3 regions of the Gilliamella sp. B2785 genome follow, and region 3 is predicted to be linked to each of the others. Evidence: riboswitches for the same ligand, from Rfam matches in the RefSeq annotation. Region 3 holds a riboswitch; each other region holds the start of a gene.

Evidence for each region. Region 3 has a riboswitch for thiamine pyrophosphate ahead of thiB (thiamine ABC transporter substrate binding subunit). Riboswitches for the same ligand answer to the same signal wherever they lie in the genome.
Region 1: another riboswitch for thiamine pyrophosphate. It lies ahead of thiM (hydroxyethylthiazole kinase); the one in region 3 lies ahead of thiB (thiamine ABC transporter substrate binding subunit).
Region 2: another riboswitch for thiamine pyrophosphate. It lies ahead of tenA (thiaminase II); the one in region 3 lies ahead of thiB (thiamine ABC transporter substrate binding subunit).

Annotation. Positions count from the first base shown of each region.
Region 1 covers NZ_JAFNNC010000003.1:35,311-46,227, reverse strand. The annotation lists gene mnmE (tRNA uridine-5-carboxymethylaminomethyl(34) synthesis GTPase MnmE) at 1-113, shown strand, start outside; gene J3U24_RS04480 (MFS transporter) at 203-1,627, opposite strand; gene J3U24_RS04475 (M20 aminoacylase family protein) at 1,643-2,815, opposite strand; gene J3U24_RS04470 (heavy-metal-associated domain-containing protein) at 3,244-3,450, shown strand; gene thiD (bifunctional hydroxymethylpyrimidine kinase/phosphomethylpyrimidine kinase) at 3,647-4,459, opposite strand; gene thiE (thiamine phosphate synthase) at 4,471-5,112, opposite strand; gene thiM (hydroxyethylthiazole kinase) at 5,112-5,897, opposite strand; TPP riboswitch at 5,950-6,051, opposite strand; gene trkA (Trk system potassium transporter TrkA) at 6,106-7,467, opposite strand; gene trpS (tryptophan--tRNA ligase) at 7,582-8,577, opposite strand; gene J3U24_RS04440 (phosphoglycolate phosphatase) at 8,601-9,296, opposite strand; gene rpe (ribulose-phosphate 3-epimerase) at 9,289-9,966, opposite strand; gene J3U24_RS04430 (Dam family site-specific DNA-(adenine-N6)-methyltransferase) at 10,006-10,824, opposite strand; gene J3U24_RS04425 (SPOR domain-containing protein) at 10,834-10,917, opposite strand, start outside.
Region 2 covers NZ_JAFNNC010000006.1:35,634-46,550, forward strand. The annotation lists gene J3U24_RS07905 (aldose 1-epimerase family protein) at 1-1,173, shown strand, start outside; gene J3U24_RS07910 (UbiX family flavin prenyltransferase) at 1,303-1,890, shown strand; gene J3U24_RS07915 (pyridoxamine 5'-phosphate oxidase family protein) at 1,895-2,335, shown strand; gene J3U24_RS07920 (GFA family protein) at 2,392-2,793, opposite strand; gene pdxT (pyridoxal 5'-phosphate synthase glutaminase subunit PdxT) at 3,122-3,703, opposite strand; gene pdxS (pyridoxal 5'-phosphate synthase lyase subunit PdxS) at 3,703-4,587, opposite strand; gene J3U24_RS07935 (PLP-dependent aminotransferase family protein) at 4,697-6,100, shown strand; gene J3U24_RS07940 (SemiSWEET family transporter) at 6,500-6,763, shown strand; gene J3U24_RS07945 (hypothetical protein) at 7,166-7,399, shown strand; gene J3U24_RS07950 (DUF1161 domain-containing protein) at 7,535-7,939, shown strand; TPP riboswitch at 7,976-8,064, shown strand; gene tenA (thiaminase II) at 8,117-8,761, shown strand; gene asnA (aspartate--ammonia ligase) at 8,808-9,800, opposite strand; gene J3U24_RS07965 (hypothetical protein) at 10,043-10,456, opposite strand.
Region 3 covers NZ_JAFNNC010000001.1:309,141-320,057, reverse strand. The annotation lists gene J3U24_RS01450 (hypothetical protein) at 1-1,178, shown strand, start outside; gene J3U24_RS01445 (hypothetical protein) at 2,019-3,323, shown strand; gene argS (arginine--tRNA ligase) at 3,727-5,460, opposite strand; TPP riboswitch at 5,977-6,085, shown strand; gene thiB (thiamine ABC transporter substrate binding subunit) at 6,126-7,124, shown strand; gene thiP (thiamine/thiamine pyrophosphate ABC transporter permease) at 7,138-8,718, shown strand; gene thiQ (thiamine ABC transporter ATP-binding protein ThiQ) at 8,696-9,397, shown strand; gene J3U24_RS01420 (hypothetical protein) at 10,133-10,917, shown strand, end outside.

The DNA.
Region 1 (10,917 bases), on a different contig from region 3:
TATTAGCAGAAGAACTTCGGCTTGCGCAAGAGTCATTGAGTGAAATCACTGGCGAATTTACCTCCAATGATCTACTAGGGCGCATATTCAGCTCATTTTGCATTGGTAAATAAGCTGAACATAATGTTGGTTAGAAATATAGGGATATAAATAAAAAGTCATATCCCTATGAAGTGTTTTAAGAATTAAAAATTAACTTAAGCTATTTATTTTTGCCGGCATTATTTGGAACTAAAAATAAAATTGAAATAAAACATAACAGACAAAATCCGACATTAATCCATAATCCAATTGCTGCGCCAGTTGCTATACTTTGACCACTGGCAATAACTGCAGCATAAATTGATGCTGAAATGGCAACACCAAAAGCACCGCCTAATGAACTTGCCATTTTATATATCCCTGATGCAATACCAACTTTATCTTCAGGGGCGCTAGAAATTGCTGTGTCGATCGAAGGTGTCGCATAAAAACCTAAACCAAGACCAAATAAAATGTAGCCACCTAATACTGAAATAATATAAAGCATATCTGGTAAAAATGTCAGCGTCATCAATGCAATTCCGGAACCAGTAATTAACGGTCCCATTAACATTGGTTTTTTCGCACCTACCTTTTGTAAGATTTTTTCACCAACACGAATCATACATAAAACCGAAACTAAATAACCAATAGTTAATAATCCATTTTGGAAAGAGGTAAACCCTCGCCCCTGTTGGGTATAAGTGCTGGCCACAATTAACGTGCCTGCAACAGCATTTAGCATAAAGTTGGATAAGGTAGCACCACGGTAAGGGATATTTTTAAATAATGCAAAATCAATGAAAGCGCCACTCGCTTTACTTTTTTCAATAACAAAAAATAAAATCATAAAAACAAAACAAACGGTAGCCAACGATAATGTTGTTAGACTAGTCCATCCAAAAGTAGAACCTTTGGTTATCACAAGATTTAATGAAACTAACGTAATAACAAAAACAAATAGCCCTACATAATCAAATTTTGGCAGACTCGAAGGATCTTCAATTTTGGTTTCAGGAGTTCCTTTCAACAAAAGCATACCTAATACAGCACAGATAATAGAGATTATAAAGATCCATTGCCAACCTAAATAAGTCGCTATTGCACCGCCAGCAAGCACACAAGTGCCCGAGCCGCCCCAAGATCCAATCGACCAAAAACTCAATGCACGCTGACGATCTTTGCCTTGATAATAGGTTTTCACTAATGCTAAAGTCGATGGCATAATACAGGCTGCAGATAAGCCTTGAATAATGCGTCCAAAGGTAAATAATATTTCTCCTTGGGCGAAAATCAAACAAAGACAACCAATAATACTTAAAATAAAACCAAAGTAAGTAAAACGAACTCGTCCAAAGCGATCAGCTAAACCACCAGCAACCACAATAAAGCAGCCAGAGAAAAGTGCAGTCAAACTTACTGCTAAATTAAAAGAGGCTGGAGTGATACCAACAGTATTCTGAACAGCCGGTCCAACATTGACTATTGATTGAGCAAACAGCCAAAAAGTAATAACTCCTAATACAATACCTAATGTTAACCGGTTATAACTTTTAACTTGCTTGGTGCTAGAATTCTTTGAAGTTGACATATTTAAACCAGACATAGAAGCGATTTATCCTTATTTACTTAAATATGTTTCAGTTAATGCAACCCAATATGACGCAGCAGGAACAATACATTTATCATTAAAATCATAACCAGGATTATGAACACTACAAAATCCTGGTTCGTCTCCATTGCCGATAATCATGTAACAACCATTTGGATTGCTCTCTAACATAAAAGCAAAATCTTCACTGCCCATAAAAGGATGGCAATTATCATGAACACGATCTTTACCGACTAATTTCTGAGCAACTTCTAATGCAAATTTTGTTGCATTAGCACCATTATGTAAAACAGGGCTACCATTGATATGTTCGATTTTAACTGAGGCGCCAAAACTTTCCGCCTGCGAAGTGGCAATTTCGGTAATACGCTTGAGCAATAAAGTCCGGGTATTATTATCTAATGCTCTGACGGTTAGCTTCATCAATGCATCGCTATTCACCACATTGGGGGCTTCGCCAGATTGAATACAACCAATCGTGATAACAGCTTTCTCAAAGGGTGAAACATTGCGGGAAACAATACTTTGTAAAGCAATGCCAATATAACAAGCAACAAGCGTCGCATCAATTCCTCGCTCAGGCATGGCTCCATGAGCACCTTTCCCTTTGATGGTGATATGAATCGTATCGGATGAAGCCATAAGAGCACCGCTTTTAAAATAAAAATGGCCTTCCTTAAATCCGGGCATATTGTGAATACCGAAAATCACATCACAAGGAAATTGTTTAAATAAACCCTCATCGACCATCACTTTCCCACCATATAACAACTCTTCAGCTGGTTGAAAAATGACATGTAAAGTCCCATCAAAGTTGCGTGTTTCGGCAAGATATTTAGCTGCACATAGCAAAATAGTGGTATGCCCATCATGACCACAACCGTGGAATTTACCATGGCTAACACTGCTCCAAGGTTTACCCGAAGCTTCAACAATAGGTAATGCATCCATGTCAGCTCTAATACCTATTTTCTTATTACAAGCGCCATTTTTCAAAACACCAACGACGCCAGTTTTTGCTAGACCACGATGAACCTCATAGCCCCATTCAGATAGCTTATTTGCAACTAAATCACTGGTTTTTTTCTCTTCAAAACCTAACTCAGGATGTTTATGAATCTGATGTCGAATATCAACAAATTCTTGTTCTGTTTTTCTAATCGTTTCCATAATATGCTGCATTTTAGGCTCCTAATTAACCTGAATATCGTTTATGAGAAAAAATAAAAATGGAACTATACATCTAAGTTAAAATTATATTTAAAAACAAAAACTAACTTTATTATCAAAACCACATAGATGAATAAATATACAATCTAATTTTGTATAAGTCGATTATTTCTGTTATTCATTTTTTATTCTTGAAGGATAACCTTGCTTATTTTTCTTGGCACCATGGTTTATTTGAGTATAAAGGAGCAGAAACGCTCAATCATTACGTTTTATTAATAACAGATATAAATCTTATAAATTTTCACTATTCTGAGGTGTTTTTTTTGTAGGCTTATTGGCGTAATATAATCACTATACTTTATATGGCAGACAAATTTATTTTAATTATAGATGTTCCAACGTTGCACTAGATGAATTATAGATAACAAAAGGGGATAATGATGAAATTAATCGTCGATAATATGAGTTGTCAACATTGTGTTAAAACCATTACTAAAGCAATTAATGATATTGATCCTAAAGCTAAAGTGACTGTTGATTTAGCGAAACATGAAGTTGATATAGAAGGTGGTACTATCTCACAAGAAGCTGCAATTCAAGCCGTTAATCAAGCGGGGTTTGAGTTTGTGGGTATTTCGTATTAAGGCAATACTATTTACAATTTCTCATTTTAAACGATTAAGACAATCGCTTAAATACTAGATAATACAAATATCCAATAGCCTCTATTTGACTAGATAATGCACTAAAAAAGTTTTCATATACTTCATTGGCACGGATTGTCGATGAAGTATATAGCTGTTGAAAATAGCGTTTGCCGAAAATACCACATTTAGCTTTCTAGCCTTTTCCTGCGGTGTTCCACCATTGATAAAAATGGTGAGTAGGTCCAATTCCTTTACCAATTTTCAAATTATCTGCATTTTCAATGGCACCTTGTAGGTATTTTTTTGCTTGTTTAACGGCTTCTTCTAACTCATATTTTGGTAGTAATGCTGAAATAGCTGCCGATAATGTGCAACCTGTACCATGTGTGTTTTTAGTTTGGATACGTGGTGATGCCATTCTGATGATCTTAGTTGGCGTGATTAGATAATCAGGACTTTCTTGACTTGGCAAATGCCCTCCTTTCATTAATACTGCCTGACAGCCTAATTTGAGTAGCTCATAACCCTGTTGTTGCATTTCATCTTCGTTTTGTGCCTCATGACAATCAAGTAATGCTGCTGCTTCTGGAAGGTTAGGGGTGATGATGGTGGCGAATGGTAATAGCAATTCTCGAATAGCGGTAATGGCATCATTTCTCAATAAAGGATGCCCCCCTTTGGCTATCATTACCGTATCAAGAACAATATTGGCAATAGGATTATTGCTTAATAGATGATTAACCGTGGTTACAATCTCTTTATTCATCAGCATACCGATTTTAACGCTATCAATATGGATATCTTGATAAAGTGTGTTAAATTGAGCCTCAACAAATTCGGGTGGCACTGGGTATATGCTATTAACACCTTGTGTACTTTGTGCGGTTAAAGCAGTAATGACTGACATCCCATAAGCGCCAAGCGCTGAAAAGGCCTTTAAATCGGCCTGAATACCTGCACCGCCACTAGGATCGCTACCAGCTATAGTTAATGAAACTGTTGTCATGGTTTAATTTCCTATCTTACTTGTCTTATTTTTCTAATCAAATCAGATGTGGCCTTAGCAATATCTCCTTGCCCGCAAATTGCGGATACAACGGCAATACCTTCAATGCCAGTTTGAATCACTTCAGTTAAATTGTTTACACCGATACCACCGATCGCAACGGCAGGGCATTGTTTTGCTTTAACAAGTTCAGTCAATTGGGCGATGCCTATTGCTTCTGCTGCATCTTTTTTGGTGGGGGTTGGATAGATAGGACCAATACCTAGATAATCGACTAGTTGCCAAGGAACGCGCTCAAGTTGCGAATAATTAGAGACTGAAAGCCCTATCCATTTATCTTCTCCAATTAATCGTCGTGCAACTTCGACAGGTAGATCGCTTTGTCCAACATGAACACCATCGGCATCGACAGCTAAAGCTATATCAATATGATCATTAATCAATAGTGGAACTTGAGTGTCGATTAATACTTCTTTTAAAGCTTGGGCAGCTTTATACCAATTTCTACCTGAATATTCTTGTTCTGAACGTAATTGAACGGCAGTAACACCATTTTCAACTGCAAACTTAGTGGTATTAACCATACCATTTATGCCATCACAAAGTACTGGGTCAAGTACTAAATAGAGTGTTAAATCAAGTTGCTTCTTCATCAAAAATCCTTATTTGTGGTGAAAAGAGAAAGTTGGTCAATAATTGACATAGCAAAAGTACCTAGCCCTTGCTGTTTATTAGCGAGTTCACCCGCTTTTTTCATCATAAAGCAGGCTGAAGCAGTAGCCTTTAAATGATCTTCAGAACTTGCAATCAATGCTGCCACAATCGCAGATAATGAACAACCAGTACCAGTTACTTGTGTTAGCGCGATATCACCCCCAACAATGCTATAAACCTGCTCACCATCTGTGACATAATCGGTCTCACCTGTTATTGCAACAATGGTTTGATATTTCTTGGCTAATAGCATTGCCGCATTTAATGCAGAATCAGTAGAATCCAGTCCATCAGGCCCTTTTGATGATGATTGTTGACCACTTAATGCTAGAATTTCTGAAGCATTTCCTCGAATAACTGTCGGTTTAAATTTTAATAATTGCTTAGCAATTTCAGTGCGATATTTCAATGCTGCTCCAACTGCGACAGGATCTAATACCCAAGGAGTTTGATTAGCTTTTGCGGCGGCTAGTAACATGCTTTTAGCGCTATGACTATTGATCGTACCAATATTAATTAACAAACCATTTGCAATGGCAACAAAGTCCTCAACTTCTTGCTCAGCTACCACCATCGCTGGTGAAGCCCCAATCGCCAAAAGAACGTTAGCGGTGTAATTTTGTACCACATCATTGGTAATACAATGGATTAAAGGTCGCTTCTGATGAACTTGCTCAATAAAAGGAATGGCATCTTGATTTGAAAATAATTTAATGACCGACATATTCTTTCCTTATCTAATAAATAATATTAAGGGAAGAATGTGTCAAAAGCGGTAATTAAGACAGAGACTTCCCTACGCTGGCATGATCCAGATCAGGTTCAACGGGTAAATTCTCAGTTTTTTGCTCTAACAAAAAACACCCCGAGTCTAAATAACAAATTTGGATAAAATTGAATCTATTATGAACTGAGTTTAAAAATTAAACAAGTTATTGTAATAATCTTTCTATATCACTAATGGCTCGTCTATCCGGTAAGAAAATTATTAAATGATCGCCATCTTCAATCATTAAATCCGTATTTACTATAATTACATCTTCACCACGAACCACGGCACCAATCGTAGCACCTGAAGGTAATTTTAAACTGTTAATATTTTTACCGACTAATTTTGAATTTTCCGCTTCACCACGAGCAACTACTTCGACAATTTCCGATTCACCTTGGCGTAATGAGACAACTTTAACTACACCCGTTTGCCTAACATGGCTTAGTAGTTCTGAAATAGTGGCATGTTGTGGTGAAATCGCGATATCAATAACACTATCGTTAATCAATTCTAAGTAGGCTTGTCGCTGGATAAGAACGATGACTTTTTTTGCCCCCATTCTTTTTGCCAGCATAGATGACATAATATTGGCTTCATCATCGCTAGTGACCGCCACAAACAGATCGGTTAACTCGACTTGCTCTTGTGATAATAATTCTTGGTCTGATGATTCACCATGTAACACGGTGGTATTAACTAACTGCTCAGCTATTAATTCAGCTTTTTCTGCATTACGTTCAATCAACTTAACTTGATAATCATTCTCTAAACGTTTAGCTAAAGCAATGGCAACGCCACCGCCACCGCTAATAATAATACGTTTATAAGGTTTTTCTAGCCTTTGTAGTTCACTGGTTACTGCTTTAATATTGAGGGGAGGGGTAATAAAATAAACCATGTCTCCAGCTTCAATTAAAGTCGAACCTATTGGACGAATAAAACGATTTTGACGATAAATAGCAACAACACGCGCTTCGACATGTGGTAAATGCTCTTTAAGTTCGGATAGTTCGCTCCCCACTAACGCACCACCGTAATAAGCGGTTACAGCAACCAAACAGACACGATTATCATAAAACGAAGCAAACTGTAGAGCACCAGGATATTGAACTAATTGGCTAATATGATTTGTAATTAAGTTTTCAGGAGCAATAATATGATCGATGTTGATACAATCTTTATTGAAGAATGGGTATCTTTCATCGTTATATTCAGGAGCACGGATTCTAGCAACTTTTTGTGGAATATTAAACATCACATGCCCAATCTGACAAGCCATCATATTTACTTCATCAGAATTGGTAACGGCAACTAACATATCGGCTGATTCCGCGCCAGCACTCTCTAATACTTGTGGGTAAGAGGATTTACCGCAAATAACTTGTAAATCAAAACGCTCTTGCAAAGATTGCAATTTATCATGATCTTCATCAACGACAGTCACATCGTTCTGCTTTTCAGTTACTAGATATTCAGCAAGTGCACTACCAGTTTGGCCTGCACCAAGAATGATAATTTTCATAATAAACCTATTATAATCAAAAGGCCTCAAGCTAACTCATTATTAGAACAATAGAGCTCATATCAATTAAAGCCGTTTGATATTGTTTAGTAATAATCGCAATCTTATTTTAGATTATACAAAACCGATTGCGTCATAAACCTTCTTCAACGTAGGCTCTGCTTTAGCGCGAGCTTTTTGTGCTCCTTCTTGCATAATTGAAAGAAGATAATTTTCATCATCTCGATATTGATGATATTTTGCTTGTAAACCGGTTAACATCTCGATAACTTGATTCGCCACCTCGGTTTTTAGATGACCATACATTTTGCCTTCAAACTCTTTTTCAAGTTCAGCAATCGGCTTACCTGTAATACCTGTCAAAATATCTAACAGATTTGAAACACCGGCTTTGTTTTTTGAATCATAACGTACAACAGGTGGTTCGTCTGAATCGGTCATTGCCCGTTTAATCTTCTTCTCGACATCTTTCGGATTCTCAAGTAAACCAATAACATTGTTACGATTCTCATCTGATTTAGACATCTTTTTGGTTGGATCTTGTAAAGACATCACACGAGCACCTACTTTAGAAATAAACGGCTCAGGAACAGTAAAAATATCGCCATAAAGTGCATTAAAACGCATAGCGATATCACGTGATAACTCGAGATGTTGTTTCTGATCATCACCTACAGGAACTAAATTAGCTTGATATAACAAAATATCAGCAGCCATTAATACTGGATAATCAAATAGCCCGGCGTTAATATTTTCAGAGTGACGAGATGACTTATCTTTAAACTGCGTCATACGGCTCAGTTCACCAAAATAAGTATAACAGTTCAACGCCCAACCTAATTCAGCGTGAGCTGGTACTTGTGATTGAACAAAAATAGTACTTTTTTGTGGATCGATACCACACGCCAAATAAAGCGCTAACGTATCAAGTGTTGCTTTTCGCAACTTATTAGGATCTTGACGGACCGTGATCGCATGTTGATTGACAATACAATAAACGCAATCATATTCATTTTGCAAAGACACCCAATTCTTCAAAGCCCCTAAATAGTTGCCTAATGTTAGTTCTCCTGATGGCTGAGCGCCACTAAATACAATTGGTTTACTCATAATTTATTCCTAATTTATACTCATTATTTTTTTGCATCAGCCTTTGGCTGAGGTAATAAGGTTAAAATATCTTTAAAATCATCAAATAAAAAATCAGGCTTGCTAGATGCAATCGACACCCCATAATTATAACCATAACTTAATGCTACAGTCGGGCAATTAGCATTTTTAGCAGCAGTAATATCATTCTTTGAATCACCAACAAACAGCAACTGATCACTAAACAATCCAAAGGTTGCCATGACTTGATAAAGTGGGGCAGGGTGTGGTTTCAACTTAATCACATCACCACCACCAAGTACCAATGAAAAGTATTCTTTAATACCTAATGACGTCAATAAAGCAGGTAAAAATTGTGCAGGTTTATTGGTAACTAAAGCTAAGGGATAATGATTTTCATAAAGCGTTTTTAAGGTTTCTTTAACATGCGGGAATAGCGTTGTTTGCTCATCCATAACCTTATCATAATGATGATTAAACAACTGTTTCGCTTTATTGAAATCCTCTTTAGACGGATTGCGACCAATCACGTTGAATACGCGTTCGAGCATGACATCAATGCCATTACCGACCATGTTTTTTACTTGCTCATTAGTAACGGTGGGTAACTCCAAATCTGCTAACATCTTTTGTGCAGCTAAGGCAAGGCCAGGCACACTATCGACTAAAGTTCCATCTAAATCGAAAGCAATAGCTTGAATATCATTTAACTTAGCCATGGTTAACACCTTCTAATTCTTTACGCATTGCATCAATTACGGCTTTATAATCCGGTTGACCAAATATTGCCGAACCAGCAACAAACATATCAGCACCCGCTCTGGCAATTTCAGCGATATTATCAACTTTAACACCACCATCAATTTCTAAACGAATCTTTCTGCCAGACTCAATAATGCGCTGTTTAACTTGTTGCAATTTTTTTAGAGTACTTGGTATAAATGATTGTCCACCAAAACCTGGATTAACGCTCATTAATAAAATAATGTCGACTTTATCCATCACATAATCTAAATAATCTAACGGCGTTGCAGGATTAAGTACAATTCCCGCACTGCAACCATGATCTTTAATTAATTGCAAAGAACGGTCAAGGTGAATAGTAGCTTCAGGGTGAATAGAGATATTAGTTGCGCCAGCTTTGGCAAATGAGGTAATTAAATCTTCAACCGGCGAAACCATCAAATGAACATCAATCGGAGCCTTAATACCATAGTCACGAAGAGCCTTACAAAACATACTACCCATCGTCAAATTTGGTACAAAATGGTTATCCATTACATCAAAATGGACAACATCGGCACCAGCGTCTAATACTTTCTGCGTATCTTCTCCAAGTCGAGCAAAATCAGCGGATAATATTGATGGTGCAATAATAAACTCTTTCATAACATACCTCTACTAATAAAACCTTATACATAAAATAGGTTATTTTTGGTACAAGGCTAATATTTCATCAATTTTTTTGCGTCCTTCGCCAGCACAGCTAATTGAGCGTCGCATTTCTGCACGGTAAAGATGGCGCGCTTTACTATATAACGTTCTGGTATACTCTGTATCGTGATTTGATAGTAGTACAGGAATATTTTTTTTATAAGCTATTTTTTCAGCTAATTGTGACAATCGCTTATGTTCTTCAAAACCAAAATTATTGGAATAATAAGCCGTAAAACCGATAGATTCATTTGGAGAAAGATAAGGCGGATCACAATAAATGACAGAATTGCGTTTTGCCATTTTCATTGCTTCATGATAAGGAGTACAAATAAACTCAGCTTTTTGTGCTTTTTGAGCAAAATAGTAGAGCTCCTTCTCAGGAAAATAGATAGTTTTGTAACGTCCAAAGGGTACATTAAAAAGCCCGCTATTATTATAGCGACATAAACCGTTATAACAGTGGCGATTCAAATAGACAAACAAAAGCGATCGTAGATATTGATCTTTACTATAATTAAAGACATCTCGTAGCTGATAAAAAGCCTCAGCTTGATTATTCTGATGATTAAATAATAGCTTAAGATCATTAATAAACTTATCAGGATTGGATTGTAATAACCTAAATAACGCAATTAGATCATGATTGATATCAGCTAAAATATAACTTTTAAAGTTTGTGTTTAAAAAAACAGAACCAGCGCCTACAAAGGGCTCAATGAGTTGGTCCCCTTCTGGTAGATATTGTTTAATTGTGTCCACAAGCTCATATTTTCCTCCAGCCCATTTTAAAAAGGCTCGTTGCTTCTTCAACGGAAACTCCTATTTTGCTGATTTTTCTTTATTAATTGTTTCGCCAGATTTAATCCAAGGCTTATCTTTTTGTAGTGCACTTGGTAAAGATTT
Region 2 (10,917 bases), on a different contig from region 3:
GGAGTAATCTCCTATGCTGCCAATGCTACACATTACATTATTACTGACACCGACATTCAAGTTAGAAAAGGTGGCTGGTATCTAACAAATGTCGAACATGCAAAGGGTGCACCAACTTTTAGTATGCAAAATAGTGTACTTAGAGGTGGGCTTCAAGAAGATGTTGAAGTCTTAACTCTTATAAGTGATGGACTGACTATTAAATTAAGCCCAACTCGTGGTCTAGGTATCCTTTCAGTTGAAGGTGATGGAGTGCGCTTAGGTTGGGATTCCCCGGTTGAAGAAGTCGTTCATCCAAATAATATCAACTTAGAAAGCCGTGGCGGTAATGGTTGGTTAGATGGCTTTAATGAAATGATGGTTCGTTGTGGATTTGAATGGACAGGTCATGCGGTACAAGCTGATGGAATGATGTATACCCTTCATGGGCGCGCGCAAAATACACCAGTTTCAAAACTGTTTGTTGATATTGAAGACGAAGCACCATACACCATTACCGTTAGTGGTCTTATCAAAGAAAAAGCTTTCAAAAAGAGCAATTTAGAAACTTGGGTTAGAATTTCTCATGTACCAGGAACTAAAGAATTTACTGTTCACGATACTGTGACTAACCAAGGTGATTACCCGCGTGATTATCAAATTATCTATCACAGCAATTTTGGTACACCAATCCTTGAAGAAGGGGCAAAATTTGTTGCACCTGTTAAAGAAGTTTCACCATTCAATGATTATGCGGCTACCGGCCTTAAAAATTGGCAAACCTATTTAGGACCAACAAAAAACTTTGACGAAATGGTTTATAACATCTTCCCTTATGCGGATTCAAAAAATCAAACTCAAGTGATGTTGGCTAACAAAGCAGGTGATAAAGGGGTTGGTATTTCATTTAATACTAAACAGTTACCAGTGCTTACATTATGGAAAAACACCGATACGCTTAAACAAGGTTACGTGACTGGTATTGAGCCAGGTACAAGCTTTGCCTATCCTGTTACTATTGAACGTGAACAAAAACGTGTTCCTCAATTAGAACCAGGTAAAAGCGCTGACTTTAAGCTAACATATAGCTTATTATCAAATAAAGAAGCCGTAAAAACTTATGGTGACAAAATTAAAACCATTCAAGGTAAACAAACTACAAAAGTCGTTGAACAACCAATGGCTAAAGAATAAGTTATATCAAATTCCACCGCTAACAAAAAGGTTAGCGGTGACTTTCACTCCGCGATTAAACAAATTCCCATACCTTAACGCACTAATCTAAGTTAAAATAAATTCAGAAATTTGACTGTAGGAATCAATATGAGAAGAATGATAGTTGGTATAAGTGGCGCAACAGGCTTTGCTTATGGTATAAAAGCTTTAGAACTCCTAAAACCAATGGACATTCAAACCCATCTTGTCATATCAAAAGCGGCCAAAATAACCGGGAATTACGAACATTCTAAATCCCAGTTAGCACAATTAGAATCTTTAGCCGATATGGTCTATTCGGTTGACAATATTGGCGCTGCCATTGCTAGTGGGTCATATAAAACAATGGGCATGTTAGTTGCACCTTGCTCGATGCGAACACTGGCAGCAATAGCTCATGGTCTATCTGATAATTTATTAACACGCGCTGCTGATGTCGTTTTAAAAGAGCGTCGTCGCTTAGTGTTAATGACACGAGAAGCCCCATTACATCTAGGACACATTAAAAATATGGAAGCGGTGACATTAATGGGGGGAATTATTTTTCCACCTGTTCCTGCGTTATATCAACATATTGAAAGTGTCGATGATATTATCACTCATAGTGTTGCCAGAGCGCTTGATCTGTTTGATATTGATGTACCTAGTTTACCGCGCTGGGGTGAGGATATGAGTCTTAATCAAAAATCTGAATAAAATAATGAAATCATCTGACCATAAAATCGTGCAATTTATTAAACAGCAACATGTGTTAAGTTTGAGCCTAATATTAGCAGAAAACCAACCATGGTCATGCAACGCATTTTATGTATTTGATGAAGTTAATTGGTGCTTATATTTCTTATCAGAATTGAAAACCCAACACGCACAAGCGATGCTAAAAAATCCTAATGTTGCTGGCACGATTAGCATTAGTCCAAAATCGGTTGCTAAAATACAAGGGATACAATTTACAGGCAATGCTCAATTGCTTGCTGAAAATCAAGCAAGTCATGCTTATAAACTTTATTATCATGCCTTTCCTTTTGCCAGAGTGATGAAAGCACCGATTTGGTCTATTCAATTGCAACAAATCAAGATGACAAATAACCTAATGGGTTTTGCGCATAAAACCCATTGGCAACGTAATGAAGAGCTTTAAAAGCAGACTTAGCTTTCGAAAATAAACATCATCCAGCGAATGATATTAACATCGAATTATTTTGGGGGGATTCCTTCTTCGAATTCAGGATAACCATCACAAATAATATCCCAATTCGCTTTTGAACCGGTATAAATATGAATACGCTTTTCCGCATTAATTGGTTCATTAATTAGGCCAATACGTAATCGATAACTATTATTATCATTATCACGACTAGAAAAAAGGTGTGAACCACATTGACCACAAAAATGGCGATTAACGCCTGAGCATGAAAAAACTTTTATCTTTTCTTCGCCCTTAATAAAAGTTAAATCTTCCTTGTTAATGGCTGTTGCAGCATTAAAAGCCGAACCAGTTTGTTTGCGACAACGCGAGCAATGACAATACACAATTGTTTTAATCTCATTATTAAGTTGATAGACAACCTCGCCACATAAACAACTTCCTGTCATCATAATTTATTTACCTTTTTTATTTATCATTTGTTAACACATTATAAAGACAGATAGAAATAAGTTACAAGTAATTTAAAAATAGATAAAAAAAGTTGAGGAGCGGGTTTTTTGATGAAAAAAAGCACCAATAATTAGTACCAATAATCAAATAAACTAAATTTACTTTTTTATTTATCCATTTATTCCCTTCAAATACATTAAAATCAGAAATAAGTTGGAAATAATTTAAAAAATAGAAAAAAAGTTGAGGAGCGGGGTTTTTGAGGAGAAAAAGGCACCAATAATTAGTGCCTATAATCGAATATATTTTTATATAAGAGAAAAACGGTCAGCATTTTTCAATAAAATAGCGCATTATGCGATTATCGGTCGTTAGTTCGGGATGGAATGAGCAGACTAAAATATTATTCTGCTCTGCCATTATGCAATGATTATCAATAAAAGCAAGTTGTGTGACTTGCTTGCCCGCCCTAGCAATATAGGGCGCTCGGATAAAAACAGCTGGAACTTGCTGGCCAATAGGTGCAATATCTAACATCGTCTCAAAGCTAGCAATTTGCCGACCAAATCCATTACGTTCAACCACAATATCCATCAACCCCAGTTGTTCAACTTCGCTATGGCTTGTTTCATTACCGCAAAGCACCAAACCCGCGCAGGTACCAAAAATCCCTTTACCTTGCTTAGCAAACTCTTGGATTGGTTCAAATAAGCCATTTTGTCGAATTAAACGACTTATTGCAGTTGATTCACCACCCGGAATAATTAAACCATCAACTTGACTCAATTGCTCGGGCTTTTTTACTGCAATTGGGATGACTAAATCAATAGTTGCAAGCATATTTAAATGTTCAGTCACTGCACCTTGTAAATTAAGCACACCAATGGTTTTACTTGCTTTTGAGCTCATTACCAACCTCGCTCCTGCATTCTTTCAGATTCGCTTAATTTGCTGATTTCGATACCTTTCATCGCTTCACCTAATCCTTTTGAAAGTTCAGCTAATCTTGGATAATCGTCAAAATAAGTTGTTGCTTGAACGATTGCTTTAGCGAATTTTTCCGGATTTTGCGATTTAAAAATACCTGAACCAACAAACACACCATCGGCACCAAGTTGCATCATCAATGCAGCATCAGCAGGCGTAGCAATGCCGCCAGCAGCAAAATTAACAACCGGTAGTTTACCCAGTTGTTTGATTTGTAATATCAACTCATAAGGTGCACCAATCTCTTTAGCAAATGTCATCAACTCATCTTTTGATTTACCAACAACTAAACGAATTTGTTCATTTACTCGGCGCATATGCCTTACTGCTTCTACAATATTACCTGTTCCTGGTTCACCTTTGGTGCGTAGCATCGAAGCTCCTTCACCAATTCGACGCAGTGCTTCGCCTAAGTCACGACAACCACAAACAAAAGGTACGGTAAATTCATCTTTCAATAAATGATATTGTTCATCCGCTGGTGTCAGCACTTCGCTTTCATCAATATAATCGACGCCCATAGACTCCAAAATGCGTGCCTCAACGATATGACCGATTCGCGCTTTTGCCATAACAGGTATGGTGACTGCTTTCATCACTTCTTCAACGATTGTTGGATCAGCCATTCGTGCTACGCCTCCAGCAGCGCGTATATCAGAGGGAACACGTTCTAAAGCCATTACAGCCACTGCACCTGCTTGCTCAGCAATTTTTGCTTGTTCGGCATTAACTACATCCATAATCACACCGCCTTTTTGCATCTGTGCCATGCCACGTTTTACTGTTTGTGTACCTGTTTTCATGATTACTCCTAATTAAATAAACTATTATTCAAAATAAAATTGCTACAATAAACAGCCAATTGGACTATAATTAACCCATCCAATTATGCATAAATCAAAAAACTGATAGACGATGTGGAATAAACAAAAATTAGCGGCTTTTGACGGAGCACTATTTAAAAAAGTGATCCAGTTGATTGAAAATTACATTGAACAAGGGGTATTAATAGCGGGTGAGAGATTACCATCAGAGCGAGAGTTGGCTAAAAATCTGCACGTTAACCGCTCAACTATTGTCCATGCACTAGATATCTTAACTGAACGAAATATATTGGTTCGTAAGCAGGGTAGTGGAACCTTTATTAATGATCAAAAATGGGGGCTTCAAGCTTACTCCACTATTAACTGGCGACTACCAGCCCATTTCTATCAAAATCGCAAAAGCGTATATCAACAAAAAGTATTTCAGACTCGTCAGCAAATGGCGAACATCTGTGATTTGGCTAATGGCGATTTACCAACTCATATGATGCCCAAATTAATGTTACCCAATATCACCTCTCATGAAATGGTTGCTTATGAAAAGCAAAGCGACACATTGCAATTGGGTCTACCCACACTCAAAGTGCAGATCGCAAATTATATGTTGAACCAATTTGGCATGATGGTTGATACCGATCAAATTTTAATAACCTCAGGAACGCAGCAATCCCTCTTTTTAATTACTCAAGGATTATTAAAACCTGGCGATGCAATAGGCATTGAATCACCTTCATATTTCTATTCATTACCACTATTTCAAGCAGCAGGCTTGCGGTTATATGGTATTGAGTGTGATGCCGAAGGGATAACCTTAGAGAGTTTACAAAAAGTCAGTTTAGAACGGCAAATTAAATGGCTATTTCTAAATCCAATATTTCAAAATCCAACGGGATGTGTGATGAGTAATCATCGAAAAAAACAGATATTGGCATTTTGTCGAAAGCAGTGTATTGGTATTGTTGAGGATGATGCTTATAGTGGGTTAACTTTTGATCAAAAGAGTCATATCGACCCGATAAAAAAATATGATACCAGTAATCAAGTTATCTATTTAGGATCATTATCCAAATATATTGGTCGCAACATACGTATTGGTTGGATGATTGCACCGAAAGAAATTATCGAAAAACTAGCCAATATAAGGCATCACATTGACTCGGGATTAAGTATATTACCGCAACTTTTAGCTGAAGAATATTTGACTCATCACTACCAATCCCATCAAGAATGGTTACGCCAGCAATTAAAACAGAAGGCTAACCAACTAATAGATTGGCTTGATGACTATTTTAAAGGTGACATCAATTACCAGATACCCACAGGCGGTTTTCATCTATATGCCCATTTGCCCGTTAGCAGTCAGGCGCAGGAGTTGGCTATTTTAAATCAATTACTAGCAAAGCATATAATCGTGTCACAAGGCACTGACTTTGGGGATCGAGTTGGCGCTATACGTTTAAGTTATGGTCATTTTGCAAAAGATTTGATGAGATAAAGCGAACTAAGTTTTTATTGATTGTTCTAACAGGTATTTGGCGTTAATAAATAGATCATAACGGCCCAGACAAACAAGGCAGGGTTAATCGGTAAACTTCAAATCTCATTATTGGATTGAATCTCAGCTAAATAATCACAAAACTATCAAAAAATCGCGGTTTTTATGCCTTATTAGCTACATTATATGATATAACAATTTGCGCTTGATATAAGGCCTTCGTAGCAATAACATTTATTATTAAAAACCATATCCGATTACTTAAAATAGATTCACATAAAAAATCTTATCATTTTATTTACAAAATATTATCTGAAACCACGGTACACCAATATTTAACTCACTTGTTATATATGTTAGATTATTTGCTCCTTTCATATATAAGCAGGTAGGCTGATTTTGAATCTTTCTCCAAAAGCTTTTCACTATTTGGGTGTTATCGCAACACTTGCATCATTAGGAATGTACGTATCGTATATCCCACAAATTATCGACAATCTTCATGGATTTAAAGCTAATCCAACTCAACCTTTAGCGGCAGCAATTAACTGCTCATTATGGGTCTGTTATGGCTTATTACGACAAAAAAAGGATTGGCCAATTGCAATAGCTAATTTTCCAGGGGTATTATTTGGTTTAACCGCGTTTATTACTGCTTTATAAATTCTTGTTTTAACTCCCTTATATTTTCTTTATACAGCATAATATATGCTGTATTTTTTTATAATCACAATTTTTGTGAAATAGGCTAGATAATTGTTACTCAAAAATTGAGAAATCAGAGAAGATTAAAAATTAACCTTGCATATAACTTATTAATTATTATATTGTTATTGAGTTATCAACAGGTTTGTTAAATACTTATCAAATAATAAAGTGAATAATTTAATCAATTAATTTAATTTATCGATTTACTATTGTTATCTAATAGTGATTAGACTATAGTAAAAGTCAGCCTATTTTTTAGGCTGGATTCATCTTTAAAATCTATCAGAATGTTATTTATACAAAGATTAACTAAATTTGATGATTAACAAATGAGTTTTATAAAATAAGGAAATCACCATGGCTGATATTAATCTTTCCGATGATTTGATAAAAGATTTTATCTACTCAATGTACCGTAAAGAGGTATTATTAAATTTAAAAGGTGTGGTTTTGACTGAAGAAGATCGCAAACAACTCCACGCAAAAAGAGACTTTGTAAATCAATTATCTGAAGCCGAATTATCCGATATTCGCTCATGGGTTCTAGATAAATTAAAATTACTCGAAAACCAACACCAAGAGCAGAATTAACTAAAAAATCTATACTAAGCTAGCTTTTTCAAATCTATTGATAAAATTTATTTGCAGCGTTATTCAAAACGATATGGACAGTTTAAACAATCGTTTTATAATGCATCAGTTACTCGATAATCTTAAGGAAAGATCATGAAAAAGTTAGCAGTAGTTTTATTATTAGGTCTCCCAGTTATTGCATCTGCGTCCAATTGTGACGAAATTAGTGCAAATATCGCCGAAAAAATTAAAAATAACGGTGTTAATGAAAATAGCTTCCAATTAAAACTTGTTCCTCAAGGTGAACAAAATATTGAAGGTAAAATCGTTGGATCATGTGATCGAGGTAAACAAAGCATTGTTTATATTCGTACACCATCATCAAAATCAGTTAAAGATGAGCCTGAAACACCTGTTGAAATCACACCACAACCCGTCGAGAGCGACAGCCCTAGTAACGCTCCAGTTCAAACGCCAGCTTCGGCACCAGTAGAAAAAGTTCAAACTCCAGAGCCGACTTCTACAGAATCTCAGGAAACTGAACAAAAAGCAGAATAAAGAGAAATTTAAGTAACCATTTTATAAATTTTATAATTTGTTTAACCGGGGTGCTATAGGCTGAGATTATACCCGTTGAACCTGATTCGGTTAATACCGACGAAGGGAGTTTAAAACACGTCTATTATAGAAATCTGTTTAACTCCTTATAGCGAATTTGTCAAAAAAGGAGTCATTATGCCATCATTTAACTCACTGATTGAATCAAGCAAGTGGAAACACTATATTCAACATGATTTTGTTCAACAATTAGGAAAAGGCACATTAGACTTAACCTGCTTTCAATACTACCTTAAACAAGATTATCTTTTTTTAATCAACTTTTCCCGAGCTTGGGGACTTGCAGTATATAAAAGTCACGACATTGCTCAAATTCGGCAATCATTAGAGAGTTTAAAAACCATTGTTGAAGTTGAACTCGATCTGCATATTGAATATTGCAAAAAATGGCACATATCTGAATATGAACTAAGCACATTAAAGGAAGCCAAAGCCAATAGCGATTATACACGTTATGTGCTTGATATAGGATTACACGGCGATATATTAGATATACACATAGCAATGGCACCCTGTTTAATTGGGTATGGCATGATTGCCAATTGGATTCAAGGTTGGGAAGAAAACAACCCATATCGCTCTTGGATTGAGATGTATGCTAGTAAGGAGTTTCAACAAGCAGTACAAAAAGAAATTGCTTGGATAGAACAACAATTACTTAATATTAGTGAAAACCGATTTAAACAATTAAGCCAAATATTTAAGCAAGCGACGCAACTGGAAATAAATTTTTGGCAAATGGCATTGGATAAAAGTGACTAGTAAACAGCATGTTTTACCATTTTAGATAAAACATGCTGAGCATGAATTATAAAAGTTGTTGATAGTTTTGCTTGGTTACATCATCCCAAACACTTGCTTGGACTTGCCCAATATGATGTTGTTGTAAAAGCAACATAGTTAGTCGAGATTGTCCAATCCCGCCACCAATTGTCTGTAAAAAATCACCATTAGCTAATGCCTTATGCCAAGCATATTGGAGACGATCTTCATTATTGGTTAATTTTAATTGACGTTTTAACGTCTCAGGATCGACGCGAATACCCATTGACGAAATTTCAAAACCACTATTTAAAACTGGATTCCAAACTAAAATATCACCATTTAATCCTTTAGAACCCATCTCATTATCGCTACTCCAATCATCATAATCAGGGGCGCGCACATCGTGTTTTTCTTTATTTGACAAATCACCGCCAATACCGATTAAAAATACTGCGCCTAACTCTTTAGTAATCGCGTTTTCGCGCTCTTTTGGTGACAAATTAGGATAACGTTTTAATAACTGCTCACTATCCATAAAAGTGATCGACTCTGGTAAAAAACAAGAAAGATGATATTTTTCTGAAACCACTTTTTCTGTAGCCTTAATGGCACTATAAATCTTCTCTACCGTCTGTTTTAAATAAGCAAGATTGCGATCTTCAGGACGAATCACTTTTTCCCAATCCCATTGATCGACATAAACAGAGTGAATAGGGGAGAGCTTATCTTCATCAGGGCGAAGCGCTTTCATATTGGTATAAATACCTTCACCAACTGGAAAATTATGTTGGCTCAATATTTTGCGTTTCCATTTAGCGAGTGAATGAACCACTTCAAATTGCGCATCAGGAATACTCTTAATATTAACCTGAACCGCCTTCTCAGTCCCAGATAAATTATCCTGAACACCATCACCAATTTGACTCAAAAGTGGGGCTTGAACTTCAATTAGTGATAAATTATTAGCTAATTGCTCAGCAAAAAATTGTTTAACAAAATTGATCCGTTGTTGCTGCTCTTTAAATGATATCGTCATGTCTCATCTCAAAAAGTGAATGGGTTAGTGACGATAAATTAAACTAGAAAACAGAAATATGCAAGTTAGAACATATTCGGACTTTTTATAAAGCGCTAAGCACTATAATCAAATTCACGGATTTCCGATGCGGGCAAGGACTGCATCACACATTAAACGTAAAAAATGAAATTAAATTACCCAATAATACAATATATTAGGTAATTATTTTTCATCATATAGGTAAAAGATAATTGAGTTAATTATTGATTAAAATAGGTGGAAACAATATGGGTTAAATTTGGCTTTTGCCATTTTGCGATGAACACAAAATTAGGTACTATAAATGGATATCTTTTGTTTCCAGCCATAGTAAATTCAAATTTACTGGTAATCCAGCCTTTCTTGAACTTGAAATTTGAAATTGACGTCATTGGTATTCGAATAACATCATTCGTTAAATCTGCACCGAGAGTTAAGCCAATTAAAATAATTTCATCGGAATTAAAATAAATAAGGTAGTGTTTAATATCAAAAGCGGCTGCGCCCTGAAAAAGTGCAAATCTCCAAAGTTTTGGGTGGATAGAACCATAAATTATTGATGAGCTATTAAAATCGGGTAATTCAAGTTTTTCAAATAAGGCTTTTATTTTTTCTAGCTTTAACCCATCATTCATGTTAATACTCCCTTGCGTTGAAAATTTACTCTTAATTAACACATTGTTTTTATTAAAAATCGAAGATTGTAAGAAGTTGAGGGGATTGATTATAAAACGAACAAAAACTAATTAAAATAGAAATGTAGTAAAAGATCATAACTATCATTTAGAAAAAATTCAGACTTACGAATGGATGAAATATGATCAAATAAGTTATTGCATAAAATCCTTTCGTAAAGGGAGAGGATATGTATTTAAAAATTAAATAGTCGAAGAAATCATAATAAGCGATTAAGCGGCTTAGCGACGTTTGAATTACCCGCGGGTTTATTTTTGAGGTTCCTATCGCAAAAAAAGTTGAGGAGCGGGGTTTTTGGGGTTCTAAATTTCACTTAAAAATTATTAAATGATCAAAATTCTTGTTTTAAGCCCTAAAATAAAATTTTCAGGATCAATCGTTCTGATTATAAAGATTTGTA
Region 3 (10,917 bases):
GTACGCAATATACGCCATCAACTAATTCTTCATCTTATTCAAGACCTATCGTCTTGCCGGTTGAGGGTCAGACTTTAGCTGATATTCGTATGTTCGTTCCTACTGATACAAATTCAGTCGATTTAAGTACACTTATCGGTCCACCTTATAATTATTGGGGGGATGATGATGGTGATAGTGACATAAATGCTACTGGTTCTTTAAGTTTATTGATCTTAGATAGATTTAATCAAGCTGTATCACGTAATTCCGTGTTAATGACTTGTAATTCTCCTTATAGTATTACGTTATCCAGTACTAACGGTACATTATACACACGTTATGGTGTTCCTAATCGTATTGATTTCAGTGCTCGTAATGCGTATTATCACGTAATTCCTAAGACTACGCCGGTGCTTTGTTTTGTAAGACCTGCTTCGTTTAGTGGTATAGATGGTCCTTCTTCGATGTGGAACCCTAGAGGTGGTTTTATCCCTCAGTCAACTGACCCATCACATTACGGTTTAAACTTTCCTACAACTGGCGCTAATGGACTGTACTTTGAATTAGATATTAGAGGTAGTCTTCAGCCATTGTCTTGGTCTTCGTCTCCAGTTTCTCAGGGTGGTATCACAGTCACAATGTCTAATCCTACTGCTACACGCGTTCGTGTTACTTTAACTGGTCCTTACGCTACCACATCCCAGCATAATTCAGACAATCCTGGTCGTGTTTCCACTCCATCTTTGCCTCAGACCTTTGAGTTGGTTGGTCGTGACCGTCAAGGTAATCCTGTCGTTAAATATGGTTTTACTTTGAAGCAGTGGTTTGTTCACCGTGGTGATAAGGCTGATACTTATCCTAATACTTTATCTTGGTGTAATAGTATTGGTTATCGAATGCCTCGCGTAAAGGATTTAACCAACGCTGTTCATACTTATCCTGGTGTAGTCGTACCTAGTGCCACCCCTTCCTCACCAGGAAATGAGTTTATGCGTCATATAGGTTCTGGCTTTTTCTCGGAGTGGGGCGTTATGTCTTACTATCGCGTTGGCTTCATCAGCCATTGGCACTGGACTAGTGACCCCTATGTCTATGGTAATGCCCAGGATACCAATTTTGTCGTGCAAACAAACTCCGGTCATGTGAATGGGTACTCCTATCCTTATCCCCACCCGGGGCTTTGTGCTTATCCTTAGTTCTTATTTCTTCGTCCTTAATCCATAATCCATAATCCTTAGGGCGGGGGTGGGAGTGATAAAAAATAGTATTAGGTGATTAAAAGTAAGCTACGAGTCAACGTCGTTTAGCCATAAAAAGCGATTTTGTGGCTAAGCGACGCTACAATTACCCGCCTAGGCGGGTTTATTTTTGCGGGTTTTTATCGTAAAAAAAGTTGAGGAGCGGGGTTTTTGAGGTTTTAAATTTCATTTAAAAAATTATTAAAATATCAAAATCACTAAATTTCTAATTCAAAGCCCTAAAATAAAATTTTTAAGGATCAATCGGCCTAATTTTAAAAATTTGTAATTGCAATATATTCAATTAAAATATCAGTTAACCAACTATAATCTAGATCATTTTTAGATCCTCTTTGCAAAAGTTAACATAATTGAGTGAAAAAAAGTGTTGCATCGTGTTTTTCCAATCACTATACTTTTTACACGGTTTTAGCTAATAGGCTAAAATTTGACAGAAAAGTATAAAATTGTAAATTAATCAAAAAATTACTTGACAGGACAGTCTAAAATGCATTATAATTTTCAACAGCCAACAGCCAACAGCCAACCTGCCAAACCTATCTTTTAAATTCGTCTAAGTCCAGCTACCAGCTTAAATTTTTTACTGAAACTTATTTTTCCACTCAATCAAGTGAAATTCTGCGAATTTTCGCGCGATCGCTTCCGCGATCCTCTTCTCGATCTTTTTTCCGATCGTTTTCCGGATCCTCTTTCAGATCCTGTTTTCGATCTTTTCCCAAATTATCCCGGCAGATTGTTTTTTCCGCGGCTTTTTTTCTTCCTTTCTCGGGTCACGCATTGACATCACAGACAACTAGGAATGCGATACAGGGTAGTGCACCTTATCTGACTTTCGACGGTGGTCGTACACGTGCAGTTGATACTAATGGTCTGCTTGGGATTACACTATCTAACGGAGCTAATTACACGCCTTCTAACAATTCATCATCTACAACCCCAATCGTCTTGCCGGTTGAGGGTCAGAGTTTTGCTGATATTCGTATGTTGGTTCCTACTGATACTGATTCAGTCGATTTAAGTACACTTATCGGTCCTCCTAATAACTATTGGGGAGATGATGATGGAGATTCTGGCGTTACTGTTATTGGTTCTTTAAGTTTATCTATCGTCGATAAAAACGGTCAAACGGTATCACGTAGTGCAGTGCCAGAGATTTGTAAGGCACCTTATAGTGTTAAGTTATCTAGTACTAACGGTACATTATCTACTCGTTACGGATTTCCTAATCGTAGTTCTTTCAATGCTAGTAATGTGACTTATTACGTCAATCCTAAGGCTGCGCCGGTGGTTTGTTTTGCCAGACCTAACTTAAGGTATGGTAAGCTTGGTGATTATACTCCTAACCCATCTTGGGATTTTGCTGGTCCTGCTTCGATGTGGGACCCTTATGATGGTTTTATCCCTCAGTCAACTGACCCATCACTTTACGGTAGAAACTTTCCTACAATTGGTGCTAACAAACTGTACTTTGATTTACTCATTGGTGGTGTTAATCAACCTTTGTCTTGGTCTCCTGTTTCTCGTGGACGTATCACAGCTACAATGACTAATTCTACTACTACAAGCGTACACGTTACTTTAACTGGTCCTTACGCTACCACATCCCAGCATAGTTCATCTAGTCCTGGCCCTGTTTCCACTCCTCCTCTGCCTCAGACATTCGAGCTGGTCGGTCGTGACAATAATGGTACTCCTGTCGTCAAATATGGTTTTACTTTGAAACAGTGGTTCGTCAATCGTGGTCGTAATCTTTACACTTATCCTAATACTTTATCTTGGTGTAATCGTATTGGTTATCGTCTTGTTAAGGTAAAGGATTTAACCAATGCAGTTCGTACAGAATCTCCTGCTATCTCTGGCGCCACTCCTTCCTCATCTGGTAATCATTACCAACGTAGAATTGGTTCAGGCTTTTTAACTGAGTGGGGGGATATAACCGGTTACTCTGGCGTTGACTTCGGCTACAATTGGTTCTGGACTAGTGACCGGAATCCTAATAGCCAGTCTGTCGTGAACATAATCGTTGGTAGTGCATCTTGGACCCAAGTTAACGACCACTACGTGCTTTGCACCTATCCTTAGTCCTTATTTCTTCGTCCTTAATCCTTAGGGCCGGGGTTGGGGGTGAGGAAAAAAGTATTAAGCAATTAAAAGCAAGCTACGAGCCAACATCGTTTAGCCATAAAAAGTGATTTTGTGGCTTAGCGATGTTTGAATTACCCGCGGGTTTATTTTTTTTATTACAAAAAAAGTTGAGGAGCGAGGTTTTTGGGGTTCTAAATCCTACTTTTTAATATTGTTTTATATGAATAATCCAGCTTTAAGCTGTGGTGTTTAGTTGTGTTTTTATATCAAAAAGTTGAGGATTTTTTGGGGATGAATTTGGTTTTATAAAACTTCCCTCAATTTTAAACGCTGAAATTTTTAAGATGTTTTTAAGTGGCGATATACCACCGATATTGAACAATATCGGTGGCTGGTTTTGTTACATTTTTTCAACCGTTTTAATACCAAGCATATCTAAACCGGTTTTAAGGGTTTTTGCCGTTAAAGATGCCAGTTTTAGACGGCTATGTTTCAAGTCTTCATTTTCGGCAGCCAAAATTGGGCAGTGCTCATAGAAGCTAGAAAATAGGGTGGCGATATCATACAAATAGGCGCACAGCACATGCGGTGTGCCTTCTACAGCAACGGTTGAAACGGTTTCATCAAATTGAATTAATCGAATTGCTAATGTTCGCTCTTTGTCCGTGCCTAAATTGATATTACCAGTTAAGCTATCTTCGTTGATATTTGATTTTCTAAACACCGACAGTACGCGTGTATAGGCATATTGTAGATATGGTGCAGTATTGCCTTCAAATGACAACATGTTATCCCAATCAAAAACATAATCGGTTGTACGATTTTTGGATAGGTCGGCATATTTCACTGCGCCAATCGCCACAGCATCAATCACTTTGGCAAGTTCTGTTGGAGAAAGATCGGGATTTTTACTTTTAATGAGTGCTTCTGCACGCTCTGTTGCTTCGTCAAGCAGGTCGTTTAATTTTACGGTATCACCTGAACGAGTTTTAAACGGCTTGCCGTCTTTACCTAACATCATACCAAACATGTGGTGTTCAAGTTTTAAGGATTCTGGTACATATTTCGCTTTATGCACGATATCCCAAACTTGTTCTAGATGTTGGTGTTGACGTGAATCGGTATAATATAAAATACGTTCAGCATGAAGTGTTTCGTAACGATATTTTACACAGGCAATGTCGGTTGTTGCATAAAGATAGCCACCATCACGTTTTTGGATAATAACGCCCATTGGTTCGCCTTCTTTATTTTTATATTCATCTAGAAATACGACGATGGCACCGTCACTTTCAACCGCTAATTTTTTCTGTTTTAGATCGGCAACAATGCCTGGTAGCATACTGTTATAGATGCTTTCGCCCATTGTATCTTCAACCGATAAGGTGACATTAAGGCGTTTATATGTGGCAATGTTTTGTGTCATGGTGATATCCACCAGTTTTCGCCACATTTCACGACAATATTGGTCACCACCTTGAAGTTTTACGACATAATTACGGGCTTTTTCGGCAAAGGCTTCGTCTTCGTCGTAATGTTTTTTTGCTGCGCGATAGAACGATTCTAAATCTGAAAGTTCCATGTCATTGGCATGTTCGTTTTCCATTTTTTCAAGATAGGCGATTAACATCCCAAATTGGGTTCCCCAATCTCCAACATGGTTGGCTCGGATAACATTATGACCAAGAAAGCTTAATACTCGGACACTAGCATCACCAATAATAGTTGAGCGTAAATGGCCGACGTGCATCTCTTTTGCTACGTTTGGTGCAGAGTAATCAACCACAATAGTTTGTGGTTTGGCTGGTAAAGTAATATTCAGTTTATCACTATTTAGCGCGACTTCGTTTTGTTCAGCAATCCAACTATCTTTTAAAAAGATATTAATAAAACCAGGACCGGCGATCTCGATTTTATCGGCAATATCATCAATATCAAGATGTTGTAAAACTTTTTCAGCTAATGCTCGTGGTGGCATTCCCAATTTTTTAGCGGTAGACATGATACCATTTGCTTGGTAATCACCAAATTGGGCTTTAGCTGATTGCTTGATTAAAGCGTCGCAGTTTTTATCAGCACCCGCCATAATCATTGCTTGAGAAACACGTTGTGTTAATAGTTGTTGAATATTCACACTGAACCTAATCGATTAAAATAAAATGCCCAATATAATACTGATAAATTGATAAATTGTCACTGTGGGATTAGTTAAGGACAAGTAAATAGCTGATTCTTTTATAAACAAAATTTTTTTATTTAGATGTAATTTATTAACTTAATTATAAAATAGATAAAAAAATAAAGAGAAAACAGGTGCCGAAATTTATTTAACTACCTGATTATCAATATCCTTTTGCTCTTTTCAACGTTGGTGTTTGCTCAAGGCCATCTGCAACAACTCAGATTCACAATTGACAAAATAGTATGATAATTATGGTGAAAATATCTTTTTGGATGAATATGCAAAACTCACTCCCCCCTTAAATAAGCAAGAAATCGATTTTCCGATTACAAATGGGGCTAAGCCGAAATTTTATAAAGCTATCAGTTTGATCAAGCGCAGTTACTCTCTTCCAAAATCATAGATAAGTTTGCAGGCAACCGTTGAAGGTAACTATTTACAATTATACCTTCACCCTCTAAACTAATGTCGTTCTCAACGGGGTGCCCTAGTGGGCTGAGAGTGTCAGATTGACTGACATAACTCGTCGAACCTGAACTGGATAATGCCAGCGGAGGGATTTGAGTTATTATATCTGCTCAAACCTTTTGTCTTTTACCTATTTCTTTGGAGGCAAAATGTTTTGTAAAAACTTTTTACTACCTGTTATTTTTCTATTTTCACTTTTTAACCCATTAGCCAATGCAGAACTGCCTACTTTGACGGTTTATAGCTATAATTCCTTTATGTCACAATGGGGACCCGGTGAGGCTATCAAAAAAGGGTTTGAAGCCCAATGCAATTGCCAACTTGAGGTTGTGACATTAGGTGATGGTGTGTCGGTTTTAAATCGTATTCGTCTTGAAGGCGATAAAACGAATGCGGATGTTATTTTAGGGTTAGATAACAACCTATTAGAGCAAGCCAAACAAGCGAATATTCTTATTCCTCATCAAATCGCTAAACCCGACAATCTCAACACCAATTGGTGGGATGATAGTTTTATGCCTTATGATTTTGGTTATTTTGCTTTTATCTACAATAATAACAAAGTCAAAAATCCACCTCATTCTTTACATGAATTGGTCGAAAATAAAGCCGGTTGGAAAATCATCTACCAAGATCCAAGAACCAGTACACCAGGACTCGGTTTACTATTTTGGGTAAAAAAAGTTTATGGTGATAAAGCAGCCGAAGCGTGGCAGCAAATCGCTAAAAACACGGTGACGGTCACCAAAGGTTGGAGCGAAGCTTATGGTATGTTTTTAAAAGGCGAAGCGGATTTTGTCCTTAGTTACAGTACATCGCCAGTGGCACATATCATTAATGAAAACGAGCATCACTACGAGGCAGCTATTTTTGATGAAGGGCACTATCGTCAAGTTGAAGTAGCCGGAATCATTAAATACAGTCAAGAAATTGACCTAGCGCGCCAATTTTTACGTTATTTGCTGACACCTGAAGTCCAACACCAATTTGCTGAGAAAAATGTGATGTATCCGATTATCAAAACGGATCTACCTAATGCCTTTGCGCAAATTAATTCGGTCAATAAATCGTTAGAATTTGAGCCAGCAGAGATTGAAAAACATCAAAAGGCTTGGATTCGAGAATGGCAATCGGCAATTAGTAAATAGATCCGTATCGCCAATGTTGAAATTTAAATCGTTATTACCCGGAATGAGTGCAGCGAGCTTAATACTCATTATTTTAAGCTCGGCACTTATTGCTATTTGGCGATTTGCCTTAGAGTCAGGAAATTTGACGATTTATCTTGATAGTTATGTACTTCATATTGTTTGGATCACTTTTTATCAAGCTTTGTTATCGACAATACTTTCGCTGGCATCAGCAATATTAATGGCTAAGGCGCTCTCCTTTATTGATTTTAAAGGTAAAAAGTTACTGATAAAAATAATGCCAATTACCTTTATTTTACCCGCTTTAGTGGTTGTGACAGGGTTGTTGTCGGTATATGGGCAACAAGGTTTACTGGCTTACATTTGCCAAGTACTGCATATCCCATTTTCATTTCCTATTTATGGCTTGCAAGGTATTTTGTTGGCTCATGTTTTTTTGAATTTTCCTTATGCTTGTGTGCTCTTTTACAAAACATTAAACAGTGTTGCGATAGAACAAAGACAGCTAGCGGCACAACTTAATTTTTCAACATTTACCTATTTTAAATTACTTGAATGGCCGTTACTTCGTAGACAAATATTGCCTATGGCAGCACTTATTTTTATGCTCTGTTTTTCGAGTTTTGCCATAGTGCTTGCATTGGGTGGTGGTCCAAAATACACCACGCTGGAAGTGGCTATTTATCAAGCGGTGCGAGACTTTGATCTATTACAAGCCGCATTACTATCTTGCGTGCAGTTGGTTTGCTGTATTGTTTTTATCAGCTTGATGCAGAAAATAAATAGAAATGATAGAAAGCTGAGTGTTAAATTTAGTCACTCCAACTATCAATTACCGATAACCAATTGGCTAAAAATGATTAGCATGATCATTATCGTAATAGGGGGATTATTTATCCTGTCTCCGATGATTACCATACTTTTTCAAGGTTTCTATTTTTTCCAAATCTCATTACTCACATCGATGTTGCAACAAGCCTTACTCTATTCAATCCTTATTGCTATAGGTTCGGCTATGATAGCGATGTTACTTGGGTTACTTTTGCTATGGACCAATTGCCGACTATTGATTAACCAACAACGTCAATTAAGTAATCGGCTTATGATGGTTGCCTCCTTGATATTAGCTATACCAAACATGGTATTAGCATCGGGATTGTTTTTATTGTTATTCGGTTTTAGTCATAACACTGTTTTTATCTGCTTATTAATTATGGTTTGTAATGGGTTAATGGCGTTACCTTTCATCCTTAAAAATTTAGCTACGCCGATGTATGATATTACGGCACGCTATTGGCAGTTAACCCAAACCCTTAATATCAATGGATTAATGCATTTTTATTTGGTCGATTTTAAGGGGTTAAAAAGCCTTATGTTGATGAGTTTTGCCCTTGCTGCCATATTGTCATTGGGCGATTTTGGGGTAATAGCTCTGTTTGGCGGGCAGTCGGTGACCACGTTACCTTATTATTTATACCAACAGATATCGCATTATCATTATCAAGAAAGTATCGTGACAGCCGCGATATTATTACTTTTATCTTTTAGTTTATTGGTTGTGATGGATTATGATCGAACTTCAAAAAATTGAATATCAATATGACAACTTCAACATGCACTTTACGCTAAATATTGCTGCTAAAGAGCGGGTTGTTATTGTCGGACCAAGTGGCGCGGGCAAAAGTACATTACTTAGCTTGATTGCGGGGTTCATCTTTCCTAAATCAGGACAAATCATTTTAAATAACCAAAATGTCACAACAACGTTACCCGGTAAACGCCCTGTATCGATGCTATTTCAACAAAATAACTTATTTAGCCATCTAACGGTTGAACAAAATATTGCTTTAGGCATCAAGCCGACATTAAAACTGAGTCGAGCTGAACAAATGACTATTAATGATATTCTGGTTCGTGTCGGGCTGGAAGGCTTTAACCATCGCTATCCCGAACAGCTATCGGGTGGCCAACGGCAACGCGTGGCACTGGCTCGCTGTCTTATACAACATCGTCCTATATTATTATTAGATGAGCCATTTTCTGCTCTTGACCAAGCTCTGCGCTTTGAAATGTTGGCATTGGTGAATCAGGTTTGTAGTGAATTTAATCTGACCTTAATGATGGTATCGCATTATCTGGATGAGTCACTTAGCCATTTTTCTCGCTGTGTGGTTATTGAAAATGGAAACGTCATTTTTAATGCAGAACCAAAACAGCTAGCTGAAAATCAAGAGATAGCTAAATTGTTAGGGATAAGTTATTATTCATAATTAGAACCTTCCGTAAAAAAAGTTGAGGAGTGGGTTTTTTGGGGTTCAAAATTCTGTTTTGCAATGTTGTCTCAAATAAGTAATTCCGCTTTAAACTATGGCGTTTTTTAGTAGCTGTTTTTTCCATTAAAAAAAGTTGAGGAGCCGGGTTTTTGAGGTTTTAAATTTCACTTAAAACTTTTAAATGATCATAACCACTATTTTAAATACTAAAATAATTTTTTCAGGATCAATAACCGTGATTCTAAAGATTTGTAATGATGATAATCTTTAATTAAAACAGCGCTTAATCAATTATCATCTAGATCCTTTTTAGATCCTATTTACAAAAGTTAACCCAATTGAGCGAAAAAAAGTGTTGCATCGTGTTTTTCCAATCACTATACTTTTTACACGGTTTTAGCTAATAGGCTAAAATTTGACAGAAAAGCATAAAATTGTAAATTAATCAAAAAATTACTTGACAGGGTAGTCTAAAATGCATTATAATTTTCAACAGGCAACAGGCAACAGGCAACCTGGCCAACCTATCTTTTAAATTCGTCTAAGTCCAGCACCCAGTTTAAATTTTTCACTGAAGCTTATTTTTCTACTCAATCAAGTGAAATTCTGCGAATTTTCGCGCGATCGCTTCCGCGATCCTCTTCTCGATCTTTTTTCCGATCGTTTTCCGGATCCTGTTTCAGATCCTGTTTTCGATCCTTTTCCCAATTATCCCGGCAGATTGTTTTTTCCGTGGCTCTTTTCCTTCCTTTTTCGGGTCACGCATTGACATCACAGACAACAGCAAATCAGATACAGGGCACTCCTCCTTATCTGACTTTCGACGGTGGTCGTACTCGTGCAGTTGATACTAACGGTCTGCTTGGGATTACGCTATCTAACGGAGCTAATTACACGCCTTCTAACAATTCATCATCTACAACCCCAATCGTCTTGCCGGTTGAGGGTCAGAGTTTTGCTGATATTCGTATGTTCGTTCCTACTGATACTAATTCAGTCGCTTTGAGTTCTCTTATCGGTCCTCCTAATAATTATTGGGGAGATGATGATGGAGATAGTGACGTTACTGCTACTGGTCGTTTAAGTTTATCTATTGTCGATAAAAACAATCAAGTTGTATCACGTAATTCCGTGTTAACGACTTGTAATTCACCTTATAAGGTTACGTTATCTAGTACTAACGGTACATTATCTACTCGTTATGGTTTTCCTAATCGTAGTACTTTCAGTGCCCGTAATGTGACTTATTACGTCAATCCTAAGGCTGGGGCTGTGGTATGTTTTGCTCGTCCTAATTTGACTTACGGTACAGGTGATTTTGCTGGCCCATCTTCGACGTGGGACCCTAATAAAGGTTTTCTCACTCGGTCAACAGACCCGTCCTCTTATGATCAAAATTTTCCTACTACTGGCGCTAATCGACTGTACTTTGATTTAGATATTAGTGGTAGTAGTCAGCCATTGTCTTGGTCTCCTGTTTCTCATGGTGGTATCACAGTTGCAATGTCTAATTCTAC